3 regions of the Arthrobacter sp. G119Y2 genome follow, and region 1 is predicted to be linked to each of the others. Evidence: predicted binding sites of a transcription regulator. Region 1 holds the regulator's gene; each other region holds the start of a gene.

Region 1 (7,371 bases):
CTGGTGGAGAACGCACTGTTCGCCACCCTGGACCCCACCATTCGCAAGGCCCAGACCGAAGACGGCATCGGCTACACGCTGGCGGACACGGTTGGCTTTGTCCGTTCGCTGCCCACCCAGCTTGTGGAGGCGTTCCGCTCAACGCTTGAGGAAGTTGCCGACGCGGATTTGATCCTGCACGTGGTGGATGCCTCGCATCCGGACCCCGAGGGCCAGATCGCCGCTGTCCGCACTGTCCTCACGGATGTGGATGCCCGCAACATTCCGGAGATCATCGTCCTGAACAAGGCCGACGCCGCTGATCCGTTTGTCCTGGAACGGCTGCGCCAGAAGGAACGCCGCCACGTTGTGGTCTCCGCCCGGACCGGCCAGGGCGTCGACGAGCTGCTGCAAGCCATCTCCGAAGGCATTCCCCGCCCCGGCGTGGACCTGCACCTGCTGGTGCCCTATGACCGCGGTGAGATTGTCTCCCGGCTGCACAGCTCGGACACGGAAATCCTTTCCGTGGAACACGCCGAGGCAGGAACCCGCCTGCACGTGATGGTCCGCGAGGGCCTGGCAGCTGAACTGGAGCCCTTCGTCACCCATGAGTAAAGACACCACCGGCGAAGTCCTGGATCTGCTGGACACCGCCGTAGCCGGCATGGGCGGCCAAAACCGCCCGGGCCAGCACGAAATGGCCCGCCAGGTCACGCAGGCCATTGACGAGGGACAGCATCTGCTGGTTCAGGCGGGCACCGGAACCGGCAAGTCGCTGGCCTACCTGGTGCCGCTGATCCACCACGCGCTGGACAGCACCAAGCCCACGCTGGTCTCCACCGCCACGCTGGCGCTGCAGTCCCAGATTGTGGGCCGGGACCTGCCGCGCCTGCTCAAGACGCTCAAGCCCAAGCTGCCGCGCGAGGTCGACGTCGCGCTGCTCAAGGGCCGCAGCAACTACGTCTGCCTGCACAAGACCGGCGGGGGATTCCCGGAAGAGGAGGATCCCGCCGGTGCTCTGTTTACGCTCGGCGAAGACCGCGCCGTGGGCCATCCCGCACCCTCGCCCACCTCGGCGATGGGACGGGAAGTGGTGCGGCTGCGTGAATGGGCCGAGGAGACCGACACCGGAGACCGCGACGACCTTGTTCCGGGCGTGAGCGACAAAGCCTGGCGCCAGGTTTCAGTGACGTCCATGGAGTGCCTGGGCGCCCAGAAATGCCCGATGGCCGCCGAGTGCTTCAGTGAACGCGCCCGTGCCCAGGCTGCGGTGGCCGACGTCGTCATCACCAACCACGCGATGCTGGCCATCGCCGCGTTCGAGGGTCTGGCTGTGCTGCCGGACTATGACGTGGTGGTCATCGACGAGGCCCATGAGCTGCAGGACCGGGTGACCGGCGCCGTCACCGGCCAGCTCTCCGGAACCGTAATTTCCGCCGCTGTCACCGCGGCGCGCAAGCACACCTCCGCCAGCGTCGAAGAACTGGCCCAGGCCGGGCGCGCCTTCGACAAGTCCCTGGAAGGCATTCCGTCCGGGCTGCTGGCCAGCGGGCTGAACGAGGAACAGGAACAGGCGGTGGGCCGCGTCCGCGAGGCCTGCCGGGTGGCCCTGTCCGATTCCAAGCCGGAGCCCGGGGAAACGGCCGACGGCGGGCGCCAGACCGCCAGGTCCCGCCTCATGGCCGTGCTGGGCATCTGTGAGCGGCTCGTTTCCGCCCCCGATGCCGGGGAAGTGATCTGGGCGTCACGGCCCAGCTCCTTCTCGCCGTCGGGCGGCTACTCCCCGCCGGATGAGACCGCTCCGGCCACCCTGAACGTTGCGCCGCTGTCGGTGGCCGGGAGGCTGCGTGAAGGACTCTTTGACGGCCACACGGTGGTTTTGACCTCGGCAACCCTGGCCATCGGTTCCGAGTTCGGTCCGGTGGCCGGCGCGCTGGGGCTCCTGGGCCCCGGGGCACCCTCCTGGACGGGCACCGACGTCGGCAGCCCCTTCGACTATCCGCGCCAGGGTGTGCTGTACGTGGCCAAGGATCTGCCCAAGCCCGAACGGGGCACCTCCGAGGCGCAGCTGGACGAAATCGAGGCGCTGCTGAAAGCATCCAACGGCGGGGCGCTGGGACTGTTTTCCTCACGCCGGGCCGCCGAAGACGCGGCCGACGCAATGCGGACCAGGGTGGATTTTCCGATCCTGTGCCAGGGGGAGTCCTCGATGTCCTCGCTCGTCAAGCAGTTCTCCGAGGAGCCCGACACCTGCCTGTTCGGCACCATGTCGCTCTGGCAGGGCGTTGACGTGCCGGGAACCGCCTGCCGTCTGGTGCTCATTGACCGGATCCCGTTCCCGCGTCCGGACGACCCGCTCATGACGGCCCGCACCCGCGCGGTGGCCAAAGCCGGCGGGAACGGGTTCATGTCGGTGGCTGCAACGCATGCCGCAGTCCGGCTGGCGCAGGGGGCCGGGCGGCTGATCCGCGCCGCCGGAGACCGCGGAGTGGTGGCCATCCTGGACTCCCGGATGGCCACTGCCCGCTACGGCAGTTTCCTGCGGGCCGCTCTGCCGCCGTTCTGGTCCACGACGGACCGTTCCGTGGTCCTGTCGGTGCTGGGCCGCCTGGCCGAGCAGTCTGCGGCGCAGGAGAAGGTTCCCGGAGCCCGGAAGTAGAACAGAAGACAAGCAAAAGGGCGGCCGGAAAGAATCCGGCCGCCCTTTTGTGTGCGTCGTCTGGCGTGTGTCGGGCTAGAGGGAGCGCATGACCGAGACGACTTTGCCCATGATGACGGCGTGGTCGCCCACGATGGGCTCGTAGCGGGTGTTCTGCGGCAGCAGCCAGGTGTGGCCGTTGCGCTGGCGGAACGTTTTGACCGTGGCCTCGTCGTCCAGCAGGGCGGCTACGATGTCGCCGTTCTCGGCTGTGGGCTGGCGGCGTACCACCACCCAGTCACCGTCGCAGATGGCGGCGTCCACCATGGAATCACCCGAGACCCGGAGCATGAAGAGGTCACCGTGTCCCACGAGCTGGCGCGGCAGCGGCATGATGTCCTCAACCACTTGCTCGGCCAGGATGGGCCCGCCGGCAGCGATCCGGCCGACCAGGGGAACCATGGCAGTGTCCACGGAGGTGGAGAGCTCGGTGACCGTGGCCAGGCCCGCGGAGGCGACCTCACCCTCGGCGGAGCGGCCGCCTGCACTGCCGGAGCCGCCTGCGGCCGGGAGCGCCGGCTCGGTGCGGCGTGGGCTGTCCGAAGGCTCCCCGTCGGCGCCGGGGGAAGTCGGCTGTCCGTCGCGCAGCATCAGCGGAATGAGGATTTCCATGGCGCGGGGGCGTTTGGGGTCGCGGCGGATGTAGCCGAGCTTCTCCAGCTGCATGAGCTGGTGGGTCACGCTGGACAGACTCGCCAGACCCACGGTGTCCCCGATTTCCCGCATGGTGGGCGGGTACCCGTTGGTGCTCACGGACCGCTGGATCATCTCAAGGACGGTTTTCTGCCGCGGAGTGAGGCCTTTCGCGCGCGCACGGGTGCCGGTCGCAGCTGGCTGATTGGTGCTGTCTTCGGAAGCAGTCCTGCGGGCCACGTGGGGTTCCCTTCGGGTCAGCTGGTCCGGGCGGTGCCGGAGCTGGTCGGGCGGATGTCTGGGCCGGAACGCTGTGCAAGCCGTGCCGGCGGGAATGTCAGAGGCAGCTGATTCAGTGGTCCTGTTCGAACCGTTCCGGGGCCCGCGCCCCGCACCGGCCCGGTGTGAACCGCCGAACCCTCTTCCTCTGGACTCAACGCTAGGCGAGGGGAGCGGCCTTTTCAAACATTTGTTCGAGCGAGTCTCGACTTTATTAGTAGATAGGTGCTAGAAATGAGTTCACAACCTTCGAACATAGTTTCGAAATCTTCACTCCGCACCGCTTTCACTTATTCGAATACAGCTTCGGCTCTGCCGTTGCTGCTCTCGAACCGGAAAGGTATTTCCATGCCAGCCCACGCATTATCCACACTGTCCCGGACCTCTGCCCCCTTCGCCCAGGCTCCGGCCCGGCCCGCAGCCGGGCCGGAAGCTGTTTCGCCCGCCGCAGCCTCCGGAGACCAGGCTCCGGCGGCCCGGCTCCGGCTCACGCGGCGGGGCCGGCTGGTGTTTATCGGCTTGCCGCTGATGCTCACGGCCGCTGCCGCGCTAACCGTGCTGGGCTTCTTCACCGCCCCGGCCGTCGCCTCGAACGGCGGGCCGGACGTCACGCGGACCCTTCAGGTGAGCGTCACTCCCGGTGACTCCCTCTGGGCCCTGGCCGAGGAATTCGCCCCGGAACGCGACCCCCGGGATGTGGTCGCCGACATCATGGAACTGAACAACCTGCCCAGCGAGCGCGTGCCGGCCGGAGTGCAGCTGTTCATTCCGGTCCAGTCCTGAATCCCGGGTCCGTTCCAAGCACAACTCAGAACGTAACAACCCGCTGCTGCGACACGGGGATTCTTCCCGCCCCGCCTTGGAGTCTTAAGCTGTAGTGGTGACTGAACAGCTGGAGAGACTGAACCGACTTCCCCTGCGCGATGACCTTCGCGGACTTGCGCCTTACGGTGCTCCGCAGCTTGACGTGCCCATCCTGCTCAACGTCAACGAGAACACGCACGGGTTGCCCGAGCAGGTGCGGAAGGCCATCGCCGCCTCCGTTGACCGGGCCGTGGCAGGCCTGAACCGCTACCCGGACCGCGAGTTCACCGAACTCCGGGAGCGCCTCGCCGCATATCTCGGCCACGGCCTGGGTACGGAAAACATCTGGGCGGGCAACGGCTCAAACGAGGTCCTTCAGCAGATCCTCCAGGCCTTCGGCGGCCCCGGACGGACAGCTATGAGCTTCCCGCCCACCTATTCCATGTATCCGCTGCTGGCCAGCGGCACCGGCACCCGCTACGTCACGGGCCTGCGCAGCGAGGACTTCACCCTCACGGCAGACGCCGCAGCGGACCAGGTCCGCGAGCAGGCTCCGAACATTGTCTTCCTCTGCACGCCCAACAACCCCACCGGCACGGCGCTCTCGCTTGATGTCATCGAAGCCGTCTATGAAGCCGGCGCTGCCTCGCAGGCGATCGTGATCGTGGATGAGGCCTACGCCGAGTTCTTCCACGCCGGAACCCCCAGTGCCCTGCAGCTGCTGCCCGGACGTGAGCGCCTCATCGTGTCCCGGACGATGAGCAAGGCCTTCGCGCTGGCCGGAGCGCGGGTGGGCTATATGGCGGCAGCTCCCGAAGTCACCGATGCGCTGCGCCTGGTGAGGCTGCCGTACCACCTCTCCGCCGTCACGCAGGCCACCGCCAACGCGGCCCTTGAGCACGCCGACGCCCTGCTCGCCAACGTCGAAGCCATCAAGGTCCAGCGGGACCGCATCGTCGCCGAGCTGCTGACCCTCGGCCTGAAGCCGGCGCCCTCGGACGCCAACTTTGTCTTCTTCGGCGGGCTGGAGGATCCGCGCGCAGTGTGGGAGGGCCTGCTGGAAGCGGGAGTGCTGGTGCGCGACGTCGGCATCACCGGCCACCTGCGCGTCACCGCCGGCACGGAAGCTGAAACCAGCGCCTTCCTGACCCGGCTGCGCGAGCTGCTGGCTGCCGGCGTCCGCTAACGCACCCGGGCGCAGCCACTAAACTGTTAGCAGAGACCACCTTCTTTCAAAGGAAAACCATGACCGTGGAGACCACCACCGGCCGCACCGCACGCCTGGAACGGGTGACCAGCGAATCCTCAGTGGTCGTTCAGCTGGATCTGGACGGAACCGGCCAGTCGGATATCAGCACGTCCGTGCCGTTCTACGACCACATGCTGACGGCGCTGGCCAAGCACTCCCTGATCGACCTCACGGTCCAGGCCACCGGCGACACCCACATCGATGTCCACCACACCGTGGAGGACATCGCCATCAGCATCGGCGAGGCACTCAAGACCGCGCTCGGAAACAAGGCCGGCATCCGCCGCTTCGGCGAAGCCACGGTTCCGCTCGACGAGGCCCTCGCCAACGCCGTCGTCGACATCTCCGGACGCCCCTACCTCGTGCACTCGGGCGAGCCGGCGGGCCAGGAATACCATCTGATCGGCGGGCACTTCACCGGATCGCTGACCCGGCACGTCTTTGAGGCCATCACGCTCCACGCCCAGATCTGCCTGCACATGACGGTGCTCGGCGGCCGGGACCCGCACCACATCGTGGAGGCCCAGTTCAAGGCCTTCGCCCGCGCTCTGCGCGCAGCCGTGGAACCGGATCCCCGGGTTGAGGGCATCCCCTCCACGAAGGGAGCACTGTGACCGCCCGCAACGTCACCGTCCTGGACTACGGTTCCGGCAACATCCGCTCGGCCGTCCGTGCCCTGGAACACGTCGGTGCCACCGTCACCCTGAGCGCCAAATCCGACGACGTACTGAACGCCGACGGACTGCTGGTGCCCGGAGTCGGCGCCTTCGCCGCTGTCATGCAGGGGTTGAAGGACGTTGATGCCCTGCGCCTGATCGGCCGGCGCGTTGCCGGCGGACGCCCGGTCATGGGCATCTGCGTGGGACTGCAGGTCCTCTTCGACGAGGGCGTGGAGCACGGCGTCCGCACCCCCGGCATGGGGGAGTGGCCCGGCGTCGTTGAACGGCTGAAAGCCGACGTGGTGCCGCACATGGGATGGAACACCGTCCAGCCTCCGGAGGATACCCAGCTGTTCGCCGGCATCGAGAACGAACGCTTCTACTTTGTGCACAGCTACGGCGTGCAGAAATGGGACTTCGACGTCACCCAGCCGGCCATGCGCGCCCCGCAGGTCACCTGGGCCGAACACGGCAGCCGCTTCGTTGCTGCGGTGGAAAACGGGCCGCTGACGGCAACCCAGTTCCATCCGGAAAAGTCCGGTGACGCCGGTGCGGCGCTGCTGGAAAACTGGCTGAAGACGCTGGGCTAGGGCCATGTGGAGCCTCATTCTCATGGGTCTGGCGGGACTGCTGATCGGCGGCGCCATCTCCTTCCGCAGCCAGGGCATGTCCAAAATCATCACGGTCAGTTTCTGGGTCCTGGCAGGAATGGCGCTCCTCGGCGCGTACCTCCTGATCGACACGTCCGCCTAGCCGCCACCTGAGCAAAACCTCCGCCCGGCAACCCCGCCGGGCCCCGCACGCCCTCTCCGGACTGAACCCCACGGAAAGCAGAACCATGTCACTTGTTGAAACACCCATCCTTGAACTGCTGCCCGCCGTGGACGTCGCGGACGGCCAGGCAGTGCGCCTGGTCCAGGGCGAAGCCGGCAGCGAAACCAGCTACGGCGATCCGCTCGAGGCAGCCATGGCCTGGCAGAACGACGGCGCCGCCTGGGTACATCTGGTGGACCTGGACGCAGCCTTTGGCCGCGGTTCCAATCTTCCGCTGCTCAAGCGCGTGGTAGAGG
Region 2 (7,371 bases), on a different contig from region 1:
CGCCGGCGGCAACGGTGTCCGCCTTGGACGGATGCAGCCGCCGGACCTCCTGCAGGGCGTAGGCCATGGCACTTTGCATCCGCACGCCCAGCACATCGAGCTTGAGCATGCCCATGGGGTCCATATCGTGTTTGTCGAACTGGGACATGGGCAGGCCCAGGCCGGATGGCTGCACCGGAGTGCGGTCCAGCAGGGAGGCGTCTCCCAGGATCACTCCGCACGGATGCATCGAAATGTGCCGGGGCAGCCGGTCCAGGCGTTCGGTCAGGTCCACCAGCAAATCCAGCTGCCGGTTGCCTTCCACCCGTTCGGCCACCTCCCGCAGCTCGGGCTTTTCCGCGAGCGCCTCCCGGAATTTCCGGGCCGAAAAGCGCCACAGCTGTTTGGCCACTGCCCCGATGTCCTCCTCGGCCAGACCCAGCGCCATGCCGGCGTCGCGCACCGCACCGCGGGCACGGTAGCCGTTCTGCATGCTCATCAGCGTCACCCGTTCAGCGCCGAAGCGTTCGAAGATGCGGTGGTAAACCTTGTGCCGCTGCGCGCTTTCGACGTCAATGTCGATGTCCGGCAGTGTTGAGCGGTCCTGCGAGAGGAAACGCTCGAAGATCAGGTCATGGGCCAGCGGATTGACGTGGCTGACTCCCAGCAGATAATTCACCAGCGAGGAGGCTCCGGATCCCCGGGCCGCGGCGCGCACCCCCATGCCGGTGATCATCGAGGAAACCTCTGCGACGGTCAGGAAATAGGAGGCAAAGCCAAGTCGCTCGATGATGCCCAGCTCATGGGCCAGCCGGGTCCGCATCCGCGCTTCCGCGGAGCCGCCGAGCTCCCGGGACGGAAACCTGCGCCCGATTCCCGCTTCGCAGCGGCGCACCAGCTCGGCCATGGGGGCGCTGGTGATGCCGATGACCGAGGCTTCCGGGACCACCGGCTGCTTCCATCCCATGTCCGCCTGCGGATCCATCCGGCAGGTATCGGCGAGCGCCTCGGTGTCGCGGAGCAGACGCGCCGCCCCTGCACCCCCGTAACCGGCCTCGGCGCTGATTTCCCGGGCCAGCGCCTTCATCTGATCCGCGCTTTTCAGCCAGCCCTGCCCGTTGGGCTGCAGGTCCCCGAGCCGGGCCATGGACGTCAGCGCGCGGGCGGCGTCAAGGACATCGGCGGTGGCGGCGCCGTCGGCATCGACATAGCGAACGGCGTTGGTCAGGATGGCCGGCAGCCGCATTTCATCGGCCAGCCGGAACATGCGGACAGCATGGGCGAGGCTGAGGTTTCCTCCCGGCGCGCTGAGGTGGGTTACCACCTCCACGGCGAGCGCCGTGCGGGGCAGCACCTCCTGCCAGCGGGAGAAGAGCGTGCGGGCGACGGCGTAGCTGCGGCTGCGCATGGCGATTCCGACGTCGGAATAGGGGCCTACCAGCACGGTCAGGACCGGGCCGGGTCCCCCGCTGTCCCCCGCGCCGTCCCCCGCCGCGCGGGCGGCCAGCTGCTGCAGCGTGACACCGACCGGCTTGCTGCCCCTGCGTGCCGCTGATGCGGATGTGCCCGCGTGAGCGTCGGAAATCAGCCGGCACAACGCTCGGTACCCCGCACCGCCGCGGTGTCCGTGGGCCAGGACCACCACCCGCCCGGTCACGGCGGGGCTGCCGTCTCTGTCCGGCTCGCCGAGCACCGCCAGGTCCACTCCCACAACGGGATCGATTCCGGCGTCCATGCAGGCCCGCAGATGCTTGACGGTTCCGTACAGCCCGTCCCGGTCGGTGCAGGCCAGGGCGTCGGCGCCGTCGGCGGCGGCGGCCGCGGCGAGGTCCTGCGGCCAGGACACTCCGTAATGGGCGCTGAAGGCGCTGGCGGTGTGCAGATGGGTAAAGCTCATGGGATGGCTTAGGCACTTTCCCGCAAGGCGTCATGGATGCGGATCAGGCGCCAGCGGCCGGTGGAGATGTCATGGGAGATGTCCAGGGTCCGCAGCGGCGAGCTGGAGTTCAGCCGGGCCTGGATGCGCCAGATCTCCGAATCCACCAGCCCCGCGCCGTGTCCGCGCTCGGCCCGCGGTTCTTCGTCCCACCAGTTCCGGCGTTCATACCAGCGCACCGGATCAGCGGCCACCTTGTACGTGCGCCCCTTCCAGGACAACCGCAGCGGCTGTCCGCCCGGAGAACACACCACCTCTACTGCTTCACTGAAGACACCCACTTCAGTTCCCTCTCCCGCCGATGCGGACTGCAGAGTTGAGCCTGCATCCATGATCAGCCCGCTGCACCGCAGCGGATTGCAGACTCCGGACACCACCTGTCCGGATCAATTACCAGATCACCATCTTCGAACACATGTTCGAATAACACCAGTGTACGGTGCCCTCCTGACAAACGCCGCCGGTTCATTTCGCCGCCGTCCCCGGCTGCACCCGCGCAGTCTCGGAGAGCGGAATCTGCTTGATGAAAAGGGCCAGGACCAAGCCCGCGCCCAGGGCCGGAATGCCCAGCAGGAAAATCGGAGGCAGGGCCTCGCCGAAGGCCCGGGCAATAAACTCCCGCACCGGCTCCGGCAGCGTCTTCAGTTCCGCAGGGCTGATGGAGTTCACCCCGTTGCGGAGTACCCCGGCGGCCTGCACCGGGGCGTCCTCGGCCACCTGGTCATTGAGCCGCCTGATGAAGACCGATCCGAACACAGCGATTCCCAGCGAGCCGCCCATCTGGCGGAAATAGTTCGCGGAGGAAACACCGGCGCCCATGTCCCGGCCCGGAACACTGTTCTGCACAATCAGCACCAGGTTCTGCATCAGCGCACCGATGCCCAGCCCCAGCACAAACATGCCCGCGGCGGTGAACCAGTACGGCGTGGTGTTGGAGATCCGGGAGAGCAGCAGCAGCCCAACGATCATGACGGCCGCACCCAGGACGGGATAGATCTTGTACTTTCCGGTCCGGGAAATCAGCTGCCCCGTGCCGATGGACGTAATCAGCAGGCCCGCCGTCATGGGCAGCATCATCAGCCCTGACATAGTGGCCGAAGCGCCGTTGACCATTTGCAGGAAGGTGGGCAGGTAGGAAATGCTGCCGAACATCGCCAGCCCCACGGACAGGCCCACCAGGGTGCAGACCAGGAAGTTGCGGTTGCCGAACAGCCGCAGCGGCAGGATCGGCTCGGCGGCCCGCAGTTCCACCGGGATGAACGCAGCCACCCCGACGGCGGCCAGCGCCCCCAGTCCCAGAATGGTCGGGGACGTCCAGGCATAGGTGGTTCCGCCCCAGCTGGTCAGCATGACCAGGGCCGCGCTGGTCACGGCCAAAAGGGCCGCGCCGGAATAGTCCAGTTTGGGCCGCGGTCCGGTGCGCGCGGGAAGGTGCAGCGATGTGATGATAACCGCCAGTGCCACCGCTCCCAGGGGAAGGTTGATGTAGAACACCCACCGCCACGACCAGTATTCGGTCAGGTAGCCGCCGATCAGCGGGCCGCTGACTGACGCCACTCCAAACGCGGCACCGATCAGCCCCATGTACCTCCCGCGGTCACGGGCGGATACCACGTCTCCGATGATGGCCTGGGCACCGATGATCAGCCCGCCGCCGCCCACGCCCTGCAGCGCACGGTAACCGATCAGCTCCGCCATGCTGTGGGCCTGTCCGGACAGCGCGGATCCGGCCAGGAACACGGCTATGGCAAAGACGAAGATATTCTTGCGTCCCAGCAGGTCCCCCAGCTTGCCGTAGATCGGCAGACCGATTGTGGACGTCAGCAGGTAGGCGGTGATGACCCAGGACAGGTGGTCAAGCCCCTGCAGGTCCCCCACGATCGTGGGCAAAGCCGTTGCCACGATGGTCTGGTCCAGCGACGAAATCAGGACGGCCAGGATCAGCCCGGTGAAAACCAGCGCCATTTGACGCCGGGAATGCGGTGACGGGGCTTCTTGGCTGTGCCTGGCCGGAGGATGCCCGCCGGTGCCGGAAGCCGGGGAAGGGTCCACCGGGGTTTCCGGGTGTATCGGCCCGGCCTGCGGATGGAGGACGGCCGGCGGTGCACTGAGCCGGTACGACGACGCCGGTGATCCCAGATCCGTTGCTGCACGGGCACCGGGATGGGTGGCTTCTGCGCCGTGGGCGGTGAACTTGGCGGCCATGAACGCCTCCCTGTGAAGCCGTCGCCTGCTGCGCTCCGAAGCCGGCGCAGTCCCCGCGGCTCCTTCCATCAGACGCCCGCTCCGGCAAGGGAGTCAACGGTTGTGCCCCTGCTCCGACTGCAGTCCGCCTACTAGGCGAATTCCCACCCGTCCGCCGGCCGCGGAGCGGACAGCCAGTAGCGCGAACCCTCAGGGTTGCGGGAGACGATGCCTTCATCCACCAGATAGCGGCGGATGGCGGCGGGGTCATCGGAATATTCTGCAAGCCGCTCGGTGATGGCGCGTTCGTTGAGTACGGGCAGCTCTCCGGGCGGTGCGGGGACGGACTCAAAGACGTGCCCGGCAATGAAGTGGAGAAGCTCCAGCCGGTCCGCCTGCCGCCGCGGATAGGCCGAGATTTTTCCCTTCACAAGGAACCTCCCCGCCGAAGTCTCCGGCGGCTCCTTGCCGCTCGCCAGCAGCCTGGCAAACACGCCGCCCACCGGCTGCACGTCGCAGGCCCCGGAGGAGACCAGCCCGGCCTTCTGCAGGGCCGCCAGCGATTTGCGTTCCTTGGGCTCCAAATCCTGCCCGTCCAGCGGAGTGCCGCGCTCGGCGGCGGTGATCACCCGGGCGTACAGCCGCAGCCTGCGTTCGTCGGCGAGCGCCGCAGCAACGGCCCGCCACTGTTCCTGCGGCACCGGCTGTTCCTGCTCCATTTGCATACCTTGCTCTCCCCCGCACCTGTCTGCCCCGCACTCCGGGTCCGGCAGCGGCCACTGCTGTGCGAAGTCCGCCCCGGACCGTCTTCCCGTTCCTGTTCCCGTTGTTGTCCGCAGGGACAGCAGCCCCTTAGCGTGTGAGTACCGTACCCCACCGGTGCCCCGGTGGCACGCAGAAAGGAGCCGAATATGAGCATCGAGTCCGCCTTCCCCGTGCGCGCCTTTGCCGGGTGGGCGGTGGAGCAGGCAGGCGGAGCCGCCGCCGACCTGTCCCGCCGGCTGGGCGGAAGCACGGCGTCGGTGGTTGACCAGGACCTGTCCCTGGCCTGGTTCGCGGAGTCTTTCACCCCGCAGGGATGGACCGTCCCGCCGCCCTGGGATGCGCTGGCCGGAGACTACCCGTGCGCCGACGGCTGGATCCGCCTGCACACCAACGCGCCGCATCACCGGCGTGCGGCCCTGGCTGTTCTCGGGCTTCCGGCAGATATGGCGCCCAACCGCGGGACTGTGCCTAGCCGCGGGACCGTGGCGGCCGCCGTCGCCCGTTGGGAGGGCCAGGCATTGGAGACGGCCGTCATCTCCGCCGGAGGATGTGCGGCGCGGATGCGGAGTCCCGAAGAATGGGCGGAGCACCCCGCGGGAGCGGCAGTGGGGAAAGAGCCCCTGATCGGCTGGACCAATCCGGTCTCGGCGCCTCCGCTGAGCCCGCGGTCCCCGCCGGAGCGCCCGCTGGCCGGAGTCCGGGTGCTGGATCTGACCCGGATTATCGCCGGACCGGTGGCCACTCGGTTTTTGGCCGGGCTGGGGGCCGCAGTCCTGCGCATTGACCCGCCCGGCTGGGCTGAACCCGCGGCGGAGGCGGAGCTGACTCCGGGCAAGCGCTGCGCCAGGCTGGACCTGAAGTCGGCGTCCGGTGCGCAGCGCATCCGGGAACTGATCGCCGGCGCCGACATCCTCGTTTCCGGCTACCGGGCCGGGGCGCTCGCCGGGTTGGGGCTTGATTCTCCCGTGCTGCAGCAGATCCGTCCGGGCCTCGTGGAGGTTTCACTCAATGCCTACGGGTGGTCCGGGCCCTGGGCGGGCAGGCGCGGGTTCGATTCCCTCGTGCAGATGAGCACCGGGATCGCCCATGCCGGCATGGCGCATTTCGGAGCTGACATTCCCCGGCCGCTGCCGGTGCAGGCCCTGGACCATGCAACCGGATACCTCACGGCTGCGGCTGCCCTGCGGGGCTGGCAGCAGCGGCTCGACGGAAGGGTGTCCTCGGCCCGGCTCTCGCTGGCACGCGTGGCCGCTGAGCTGCAGGGCGCGGCCCCGGGCAGGACAGACCCGGGCAGGACAGCGCCGGGCAGGACACAATTTGCCCGGACAGTGGAAGAGACGTTCTGGGGTCCCGGGCTGCGCCTGGCACCTCCCGTGCGGTTCGAAGGCACGGGTCCGCAGCCGCGCCTGTACTGGGACATTCCCGCGGGCCCCCTGGGTTCAGCCGCCGCCGAGTGGTGACCGGCGCGGCAGCTGTCCCGGTACGGAATGCTCCCGGTACGGCTAACTGCGGGCGAAGGCGTCCAGCTTGGCCTGCGTTTCGGCGTCGTGCCGTACCTTGAGCTCGTACTCGATGAAGGCGTCGATCATGGCGCGGTACGTAGCCTCCACTACCGTGGGGTCCCCGTCCTGCGCTTCGGCGGCAGTGCGGACGTGCTCCAGGACCTCTTCCACCCGCTCCGGAGCCTTGACCTGGGCATCGTTGTCCTTCAGCGGCCCGGCCAGGCGCACCAGGCGCTCACGACGCCAGATCAGCGCCACAATTTCCTCGTCAATCTCGTCTATGGCGGTGCGTACGTCATCGAGCTGACAGGTCGTGGATCGTTGGTGATCATGGGTTTCCATGCCACTAGACTAGCGTCCGCGGCGCTGTCAGCCCCGCTCGCTGCGCCCGCCGCCTCCCCCGCCGTCCCGAGCGGTGAAGCCCGCACCGGCATGAGCCGGCGCACCCGGCCGGTGCTGTCCCGGCTGCGGCCGGGACAGTTTTGAAGGCCACCAGATCCTGCGGCCAATGTCATAGGAGAGGGCCGGAACCAGCAGTGAGCGCACCACGAGGGTATCCAGCAGGACGCCGAAGGCCACGATGAACGCCAGCTGCGCCAGGAACAGCACCGGAATCACCCCCAGTGCCGCGAAGGTGGCAGCCAGGACAATTCCGGCGCTGGTAATAACACTGCCGGTGATCATCAGCCCCCGGATAACTCCCTCATGGGTGCCGTGCACCAGGCTCTCCTCGCGCACGCGGGTCATGAGGAAGATGTTGTAGTCCACGCCCAGGGCCACCAGGAAGATGAATCCGTACAGCGGCACAGCCGGATCCGCCCCGGGAAAGTCGAAGACGTGGTTGAACATCAGGGCCGAGACTCCAAGGGTGGCGCCGAAGGACAGCAGCACGGTCAGGATCAGCAGCACCGGCGCCAGAACCGACCGGAGCAGGAGCATCAGCAGCAACAGGATTACTGCCAGCACCACGGGGATGATCAGGTCCCGGTCGTGGACGGCTGCGGC
Region 3 (7,371 bases), on a different contig from region 1:
GTAGGTCAGGGTGCCGGTCTTGTCGAAGGCAATGCTGCGGGCCCGGGCCAGCTGCTGCAGGGTGGCTCCGCCCTTGACGATGATGCCGTTGCGGGCGGACCGGCTCATACCGCCCAGGAAAGCCACCGGGGCGGCGATCAGCAGCGGGCAGGGTGTGGCCAGCACAAGCACCTCGGCGAAGCGCACCGGATCACCGCTGAGGAACCATGCGGCGCCGGCGATAAGCAGGGACACCGCCGTAAAGGGCACCGCGAACCGGTCCGCCAGCCGCACCACGGGTGCTTTGGACTCCGAGGCTTCGCGGACCAGAGCCACGATCCGCTGGTACTGGCTGTCCTCGGTCGTGGCCGTGGCCCGGATGCGGACAGCCTGCGAGCCGTTGACGGAACCGCTCAGCACCGTCTCTCCTGCGGTGCGGGAGACCGGCAGCGATTCGCCGGTCAGCGACGACTCGTCAAAGGAAGCTTCAGCGCTGAGCAGGATGCCGTCCACGGGCACCAGTTCGGAGGGTTTGATGAGCAGGATGTCCCCGACACTGACCTCGGAGGCCGGGATGTCCGCCGGCGTCTCCGTTCCGGGCTGCATCCGGTGCGCTGTCTGCGGTGCCCGTTCCAGCAGGGCATCTAGTTCGCTGCGGGCCCGGCTGGCCGCATAGTCTTCGAGCGCTTCACCCCCGGAGAGCATCAGCACGATGATCAGGGCAGCAACATATTCGCCCACTGCAACGGTGGCGAGAATGGCCAGTACGGCGAGGATGTCCAGTCCCCAGTGGCCGCGGCGCAGGTCACGAATCATCCGGACGCCGGTGGCTGCGGCGACGAGCAGGGCGTAGCCGGAAGCGAGCCAGGCGGCGGCAGCCGGCAGGCCGGCTCCGTGCAGCGCCAGGACTGCCAGCCCGACGGCGATTGTTGCCGCCACCACCGGGTATCGCCGGATCGCTGAGAGTCTCTTCATGCTTTCGTTATAGGCCTGCCGGCGGGGTAATTCCAGCAAGAGAAAGCTTGCCTAACCCGCTTGGAACATCACGGCATCCGGCGGCGGCTCAACAGCCCGGACATGAGGAACGCCAGGCCGGCGGCCAGCGGCCACCAGGAATACATGCTCAGTGTTTCGCCCAGGAAAGCGACCACGAGGATGCCGAGCATGACGGCGATAATCAGGGTCATGCCCACGATGATCCGCACTCTCCCGCGGTTTGGTGACGGCAGGGGCGGAAGCCAGGGAGGACGCTCGTCAGTCCAACTCATCTGGCAATTTTAGGGCCGCGGCCGGCAGATGGAACCGGCCGGCCGCCGAATTTTTTGAGGAGGGCACTTCTGTGCTTCCTCCCTTTCCCGGCGGTACCGGGCGTGAAAGGATGGCCGCGATCCCCCGCCGCAGTCCGGCGCCGAAATGCGACCTACGGAGTCAACCGCCATGGAACAGAGCGATCTTCTCATTGATGCCTTCGGCCGCCTGCCCCAGGCCGTGCGCGGGGCTGTGCACGGCCTGGATGCTGCAGCCCTGAACCACCGCCCGTACCCGGCGGGAAATTCGATTACCTGGCTGATCTGGCACCTGGCGCGGAGCGAAGACGCCCAGATAGCTCCGCTGGCCGGGCACGAGCAGGCGTGGACGGCAGAAGGCTGGTACCAACGCGTCGGGCTGCCGCTGGCGGTGGATGACACCGGCTACGGGCACGATTCGGAGCAGGTGGCCCTGGTTCAGGTCCAGTCGGCCGACGTGCTGCTGGACTACTACGAGGCGGTGCATTCGCGTACGGCCGCCTTTGTCTCCGGTGTGAACGGCGGCGACCTTGACCAGGTGGTGGACACCGCCTGGGATCCGCCCGTCACTCTGGGTGTCCGGCTGGTCAGCATCCTGGGGGACGGCCTGGAGCACGCGGGCCAGGCAGCCTACCTGCGCGGGATGGTTCTGGCGTCGGGCACATAGCCCGGCCCCGCCGTCGTGCCGGCGTTGGGCGGGGGCCTAGTTTGTGCGTACGCCGGGTTCTTTTTGGGGGATCCTCAGCCGCGTTCCAACACCACCAGCAGTTCCTCGCACATGGCGGCGCAGCGGCGGCAGGTTTCCGCGCAGATCCGGCAGTGCCCGTGTGCGGCGGCATGCTGTTCGCACTCTTCGGCGCACCGGCGGCAGGCTGCGGCGCAGGCGCGCAGCAGGGTTGCCGTGCTCCCGTCGTATCCGCCGTACCGGGTTCCGGTGCGCGCTACAGTGGCGCCGGTAGCTGCGCAGATGTCGGCGCAGTTCAGATCCATGCGGATGCACTCGACCATGTCGCCGAGCATGTCTTCACTGAGGCAGGCATCCGCACAGGCGTTGCAGACCTGCACGCAGTCAAAGCAGGCAATAACGCAGGTGGATACGGCCAAGAGGTCTGTTCCGGCGCCGTCGGGCCGTTCGCTGATCACATCTTCGATGAGGGACATGGCACTGCTCCTTTTCGCTTGCGGAATAGAGGTGCGTTTCCGGCCGGCCGGATGCTGGCGGCCGGGCTGTCAGGATAGCCCGGGGTGCGGTTCCGGAGGCAGGGTCGGGCCCGGTTCGGGGGCCTCCGGCGCTCGTTTGGCGGCTGCGATTTGCGCGGGGGCATGGGAGCGGGTCTAGAATCGGGGTTAGCTCTCCGGAGCCGCCCGGCTGGTGCCGGGGAAGGGGCTTTAGCTCAGTTGGTAGAGCGTTTCGTTCGCAATGAAAAGGTCAGGGGTTCGATTCCCCTAAGCTCCACAGGATGCCCCCGCATGTCGGGGGTTTTTTGTAGTCCGGGCAGGCGAAGCTGAACGTGTCACCACCGAAGCAGCCGCTAATCCGTCGGCGGCCTTCTGCGTTGCTGTTTTGTCGCAGCCCGCTGCTTCTTGGCATCGAGGCGCCGATAGTTCGAGCCCCGCGTGGGTTTGGTTTTCCTGCGCAGGGCAGCTTCGGGAGCAAGGGCTTCCGCCACGAGGTCAGCCAGCTTGGCCAGAGCTATCTCCCGGTTGCGCAGCTGTGAGCGCTGTTCAGACGCCGTCACCGTAACCACGCCGTCGATGAGGCGCCGCTGCAGGCGGCTCAGCAGCAGCACCCGCTGGGTCTCCGACAACACCGCCGAATCGGCGATGTTCCAGGACACGGAAGCGCGGCTGTCCGAGGTGTTCACGTGCTGGCCGCCGGGCCCGGAGGAGCGGGAGAACCGCCAGCTCAGCTCTGACGCCGGGATCGTGAGCGCGGGCGAGACCATCAAATCCATGTCACCAGCGTCCCATGCCGGGTCCGGCTATGCGGGGCCCCAAGCTGTCAGCTGCCCGACGCCGGCGCCTCCAAGGCCTCGATACACAGGGACAGTGCCGCGCCCAGCCCTTCGACGCCCTGTGCATCAAGGCGGGAGAGCATTCGGGTTTCCACTTGGTCAACCAGAGCCTGTGCGTCCGCAAGCACCTCAGCTCCCGGTCCCGTGAGCACCGCCGGCAGGGTCCGGCCCGCCGCCGGCCGTGCCGGGCGCTCCACCAGACCCCGGTCCTGCAGGTTTTGCAGCAGGGTGTTCATCGATTGCCGCGTGACGAAGGCGCCCCGGGCGAGCTCAGCCGCGGAAATGCCCGGCTCGCGCTCGAGCAGATGCAGACATACGTACTGCGGAACACTGAGGCCCAGCGGCCGCAGCACCTCATCCATGCGCACCCGAAGCACAGCTTGGGCCTCTTTGAGGAGATATCCGATCTGTGGACGGTCAGGTTTGCTCATGTCAATATCCTGACATACGATGACGTATGTCAGTAACCTGACACATAATCCAAGGAGACACCATGACCGTCACAGGACCCGATTTCATCGCCCTTCAGGTGCGAAGTCTGGAACAGGCCGCAGCTTTTTATGAGGATATGGTCGGCCTGACCCGGGCGCCTGCTTCCCCTCCCGGCGCCGTTGTCTTTGCAACCTCGCCTATAGCTTTTGCCGTGCGTGAAGCGGCGCCCGGAGTGAACCTGGACGCTGTCGAACAGCCGGGATTGGGCGTGGCGCTGTGGCTGCATGACCCGGAGGCGGAGACGCTTCACCGGTCCATGGCCAACGCGGGAGTGCGGATCGTGCAGCCGCCTTTCGAGGGGCCGTTCGGCACCACTTTCACCTTCCTCGATTCCGAAGGATACGCCGTCACGGTGCACAGTCAGGGATAGTTTGCACTTCACTGTTCCGTCTCAGTGCCTGGCTGTGCGAGGAGCATGTGACCGCTTAAACCGCCTTCACCACCGGCAGGTCCGACCACTCCGTGGTGAAGCGCGGGGAGGCGAATTTCCGGGCCATGGTCCAGTCCGGTTTGGCGGAAGCCATCCCGGCCAAACCCAGACCGATGCTGGCGGCGCCGTACTTGTCCGTGACCTGTGCCAGCAGCGGACCGATGTCCGGCTGCTCCGGGCCGGCGTCAAAGAGATCAAACACCGGCTCTGCCCCGGCAGGGGACAGGCCGGTGAGCATAATGCCGGCCTTGGCGTAGGGCGCACCCTCCACCACCTGTGAGTCCATGGCGGTGATGGCGGCGCGGGTCAGCACCAACGGATCGGCTGTGGGCCGCTCGAGCCGCACTGTCGCTGAAGGCGATGATGCCGCCGTCGTATTGAACCGGGACGTCGCGGCAAAGACCGTCATCACCGTGGCTAGCTGCCCCTCCTTCGCCAACCGGATGGCTGCTTTTTGTGCGTAGAGGCTCATGACCTGGCGCATGGATTCGCGGGTGGTCACCGGCGTCGCAAAGCTGCGCGAAAAGAGCACCTGCTGTTTGTCGGCGGATTCGGTTTCCATTGGAATGCACGCGGTGCCGTTCAGCTCCAGCACCGTCCGCTGCAGCACCACGGAGAACTTGGCGCGGATCACGACGGGATCGGCGTCGCGCAGGTCCGCAATCGTGTGAATGCCCAGAGCGTTCAGCCGGGTTCCGTTCCGCGCGCCCACACCCCACAGTCCGGTGACCGGCACCCGGGACATGATGGTGTCGACGACGGCGGGACCCAGGGCGTCCAGGTTGCACACCCCGCCCAGATGCGGATTCTGCTTGGCAATCCGGTTGGCGAACTTGGCCAGGGTTTTGGTGCTGCCAATCCCCACGCAGACGGGCAGCCCGATGTTCCGCGCCACCGCGGCCCGAATTTCGGTTCCGCGGCTGCGCAGCTGTTCATCGGTTCCGTTCAGGTGCAGGAAGCACTCGTCAATGGAATAGATTTCCTGCTCCGAGGAAAAGCGGGCCAGCAGCTGCATCACCCGCGAACTCAGGTCTCCGTACAGTTCATAGTTGCTCGAGCGCTGCACCAGGCCCAGTTTTGGTGCGGCCTCGGCCAGCTTGAACCACGGCTCTCCGGTTTTGATGCCCAGGGCCTTGGCTTCATCGGAGCGCGCCACCACGCAACCGTCATTGTTGGACAGCACCACTACCGGAATGCCGGCGAGCGACGGATCAAAAACGCGCTCGCAGGAAACATAAAAGCTGTTGACGTCCACCAGAGCGAACCGCTGCTGCTCAGCCACGGCGAGCTCCTCGGCTGCGGCCGCACCAACCGGCGGTACTGCAAGCTAGACGTGGTGCAGGCACCGGGTCACCACGCCCCACACTGACAGTTCGGCCGGATCCGGCACCGGAATATCCGTTGAACCGGGGCTGTCCGCATGCAGGAAGATGCCCTGGCCGGTGAGCAGCAAACGCCGGATGGTCAGCTCGCCGTTGAGGACGGCGACGACGACGGAACCGTCCTTGGGCGTCAGGGAACGGTCCACGATAATCTCGTCGCCGTCGCTGATGCCGGCGCCGTCCATGGCATCGCCGGAAACCCGCATGATGAACGTCGACGTCGCATCCCGGATCAGATGCCGGTTCAGGTCGATGCCGGCGTCGTAATAGTCCTGGGCCGGGGAGGCGAAGCCGGCCGGCAGGGTGGAGGAGCGGGTTGCTGCTCCCTCTTCCCCGCCGCTCGGGCGCTGGGAAGGGTTCGAGGAAAAGACTGCCATGACCCGCCTCCCTAGAACACACTTTCGAATGCCTTCAGGTTAGCACCGCCGCCGCCGGGCCGGGCTGCCGCCGCGCAATTCCTGCACCGAACCGGAAGCTTCCGCCTGACGTTCACTTGGGTGGGCCCGCCCCGGGTTGCAGTACTGTTCCCTAGCCGTGGCTATGGCCCGCCCCCTACGCTGAAATCCGGGCGGCGGCGCAGCCGTCCCAGACGTGGGTCAGGAGCTCAATATGAAGCAGGCACCAGTTCGTACCGTGATCAGTCCCGGCCGCTACGTCCAGGGGGCGGGCGCCATTCACCGCCTGGGCGAGTTTCTGGCGCAGATCGGGAAGAAACCGCTGTTGGTGGCCGACGACGTCGTCTGGGGTTTCGTGAGTCATGACATCACCGTCTCGCTGCAGGTGCAGGAACTGCCGGTGACCCGGGAAGTCTTCAACGGCACCCCCACTGCTGCCGAGATTGACCGGTTGACCCAGGCCATCCGTGCAGCCGAAGCCGATGTGGTGGTGGGCGTCGGCGGAGGCAGCACCATCGATGCGTGCAAGGCCGCCGGAGATGCGGCCGGGATCCGCTGGGCCTCGGTGCCGACGGTTGCGTCAACCGATGCGCCGACCTCCGCCCTCGCCGTCGTGTACACCGCCGACGGTGCGTTCGAGGAGTACCGGTTCTTTTCCCGGAACCCGGACCTGGTGCTGGTGGACTCACAGATTGTCGCCAACGCCCCGGCGTCGTTCCTCGCCTACGGGGTGGGGGATGCGCTTGCCACCTGGCTTGAAGCCCGGGCCACGGCAGCCTCCTTCTCGCTGACCATGGCCGGCGGGCTTCCGACCGAGACCGGAACCGCTCTGGCCCGTTTGAGCTGGGACGTGCTGTGGGAATTCGCGCTGCCGGCGCTGGATGCGGCCCGTGACCATGTGGTCACGCCGGCGCTGGAGAAGGTCATTGAGGCCAACACCCTGCTCTCGGGCCTCGGGTTTGAATCCGGGGGACTGGCGGCAGCGCACGCCATCCACAACGGCCTGACCGCCGCGCCGCAGACGCACGGACTCGCCCACGGGCAGAAGGTCAATATCGGGTCTTTGACGCAGCTGGTGCTTGAGGGCGCCCCCACCGCGGAGGTCAGGGACTTTGTCGAGTTCACCACCCGGGTCGGCCTGCCGAACACTCTCACCGAGGTGGGCTTGTCCGTGGACGACGCGCGGGAACTGGATTTGGTGGCGGAGGCCGCCACGGTGCCGGGTGAAACCATGAAGTCGATGCCGTTTGACGTTGGTCCCGCGGACGTGGTGGCGGCGCTGAAGTCCATCGAACGTTTTTCCCGGCGGGTGCGGCGGGAAGCGGGCCTCCCCGAGCCCGTCCCGTATAAGGCGCATTGAGGCAGCTGCATTCTCGTTCCCGCGGGTCTGCC

The links. Region 1 encodes LexA, which represses DNA repair genes until DNA is damaged. Its sites were predicted from a motif close to TCGAACANNTGTTCGA; they were not measured.
Region 2: WKB88_RS12850 (DUF6504 family protein) is a predicted target of LexA. The motif match lies at 2,323-2,338, and genes of this name have one in related genera.
Region 3: WKB88_RS09560 (LexA family protein) is a predicted target of LexA. The motif match lies at 5,974-5,989, and genes of this name have one in related genera.

Annotation. Positions count from the first base shown of each region.
Region 1 covers NZ_JBBPFS010000011.1:45,161-52,531, reverse strand. The annotation lists gene hflX (GTPase HflX) at 1-594, shown strand, start outside; gene WKB88_RS17695 (ATP-dependent DNA helicase) at 587-2,638, shown strand; gene lexA (transcriptional repressor LexA) at 2,714-3,550, opposite strand; gene WKB88_RS17685 (LysM peptidoglycan-binding domain-containing protein) at 3,938-4,372, shown strand; gene WKB88_RS17680 (histidinol-phosphate transaminase) at 4,470-5,579, shown strand; gene hisB (imidazoleglycerol-phosphate dehydratase HisB) at 5,639-6,256, shown strand; gene hisH (imidazole glycerol phosphate synthase subunit HisH) at 6,253-6,891, shown strand; gene WKB88_RS17665 (hypothetical protein) at 6,896-7,054, shown strand; gene priA (bifunctional 1-(5-phosphoribosyl)-5-((5-phosphoribosylamino)methylideneamino)imidazole-4-carboxamide isomerase/phosphoribosylanthranilate isomerase PriA) at 7,140-7,371, shown strand, end outside.
Region 2 covers NZ_JBBPFS010000005.1:225,919-233,289, reverse strand. The annotation lists gene WKB88_RS12855 (DNA polymerase III subunit alpha) at 1-1,876, opposite strand, end outside; gene WKB88_RS12850 (DUF6504 family protein) at 1,885-2,196, opposite strand; gene WKB88_RS12845 (MDR family MFS transporter) at 2,381-4,120, opposite strand; gene WKB88_RS12840 (DUF2087 domain-containing protein) at 4,252-4,818, opposite strand; gene WKB88_RS12835 (CoA transferase) at 5,011-6,324, shown strand; gene WKB88_RS12830 (chorismate mutase) at 6,367-6,708, opposite strand; gene WKB88_RS12825 (MMPL family transporter) at 6,736-7,371, opposite strand, start outside.
Region 3 covers NZ_JBBPFS010000004.1:61,733-69,103, reverse strand. The annotation lists gene WKB88_RS09605 (heavy metal translocating P-type ATPase) at 1-954, opposite strand, end outside; gene WKB88_RS09600 (hypothetical protein) at 1,023-1,247, opposite strand; gene WKB88_RS09595 (mycothiol transferase) at 1,417-1,932, shown strand; gene WKB88_RS09590 (four-helix bundle copper-binding protein) at 2,007-2,426, opposite strand; tRNA gene WKB88_RS09585 (tRNA-Ala) at 2,649-2,721, shown strand; gene arfB (alternative ribosome rescue aminoacyl-tRNA hydrolase ArfB) at 2,798-3,220, opposite strand; gene WKB88_RS09575 (MarR family winged helix-turn-helix transcriptional regulator) at 3,268-3,711, opposite strand; gene WKB88_RS09570 (VOC family protein) at 3,774-4,142, shown strand; gene WKB88_RS09565 (Y-family DNA polymerase) at 4,198-5,484, opposite strand; gene WKB88_RS09560 (LexA family protein) at 5,530-5,961, opposite strand; gene WKB88_RS09555 (glycerol dehydrogenase) at 6,194-7,339, shown strand.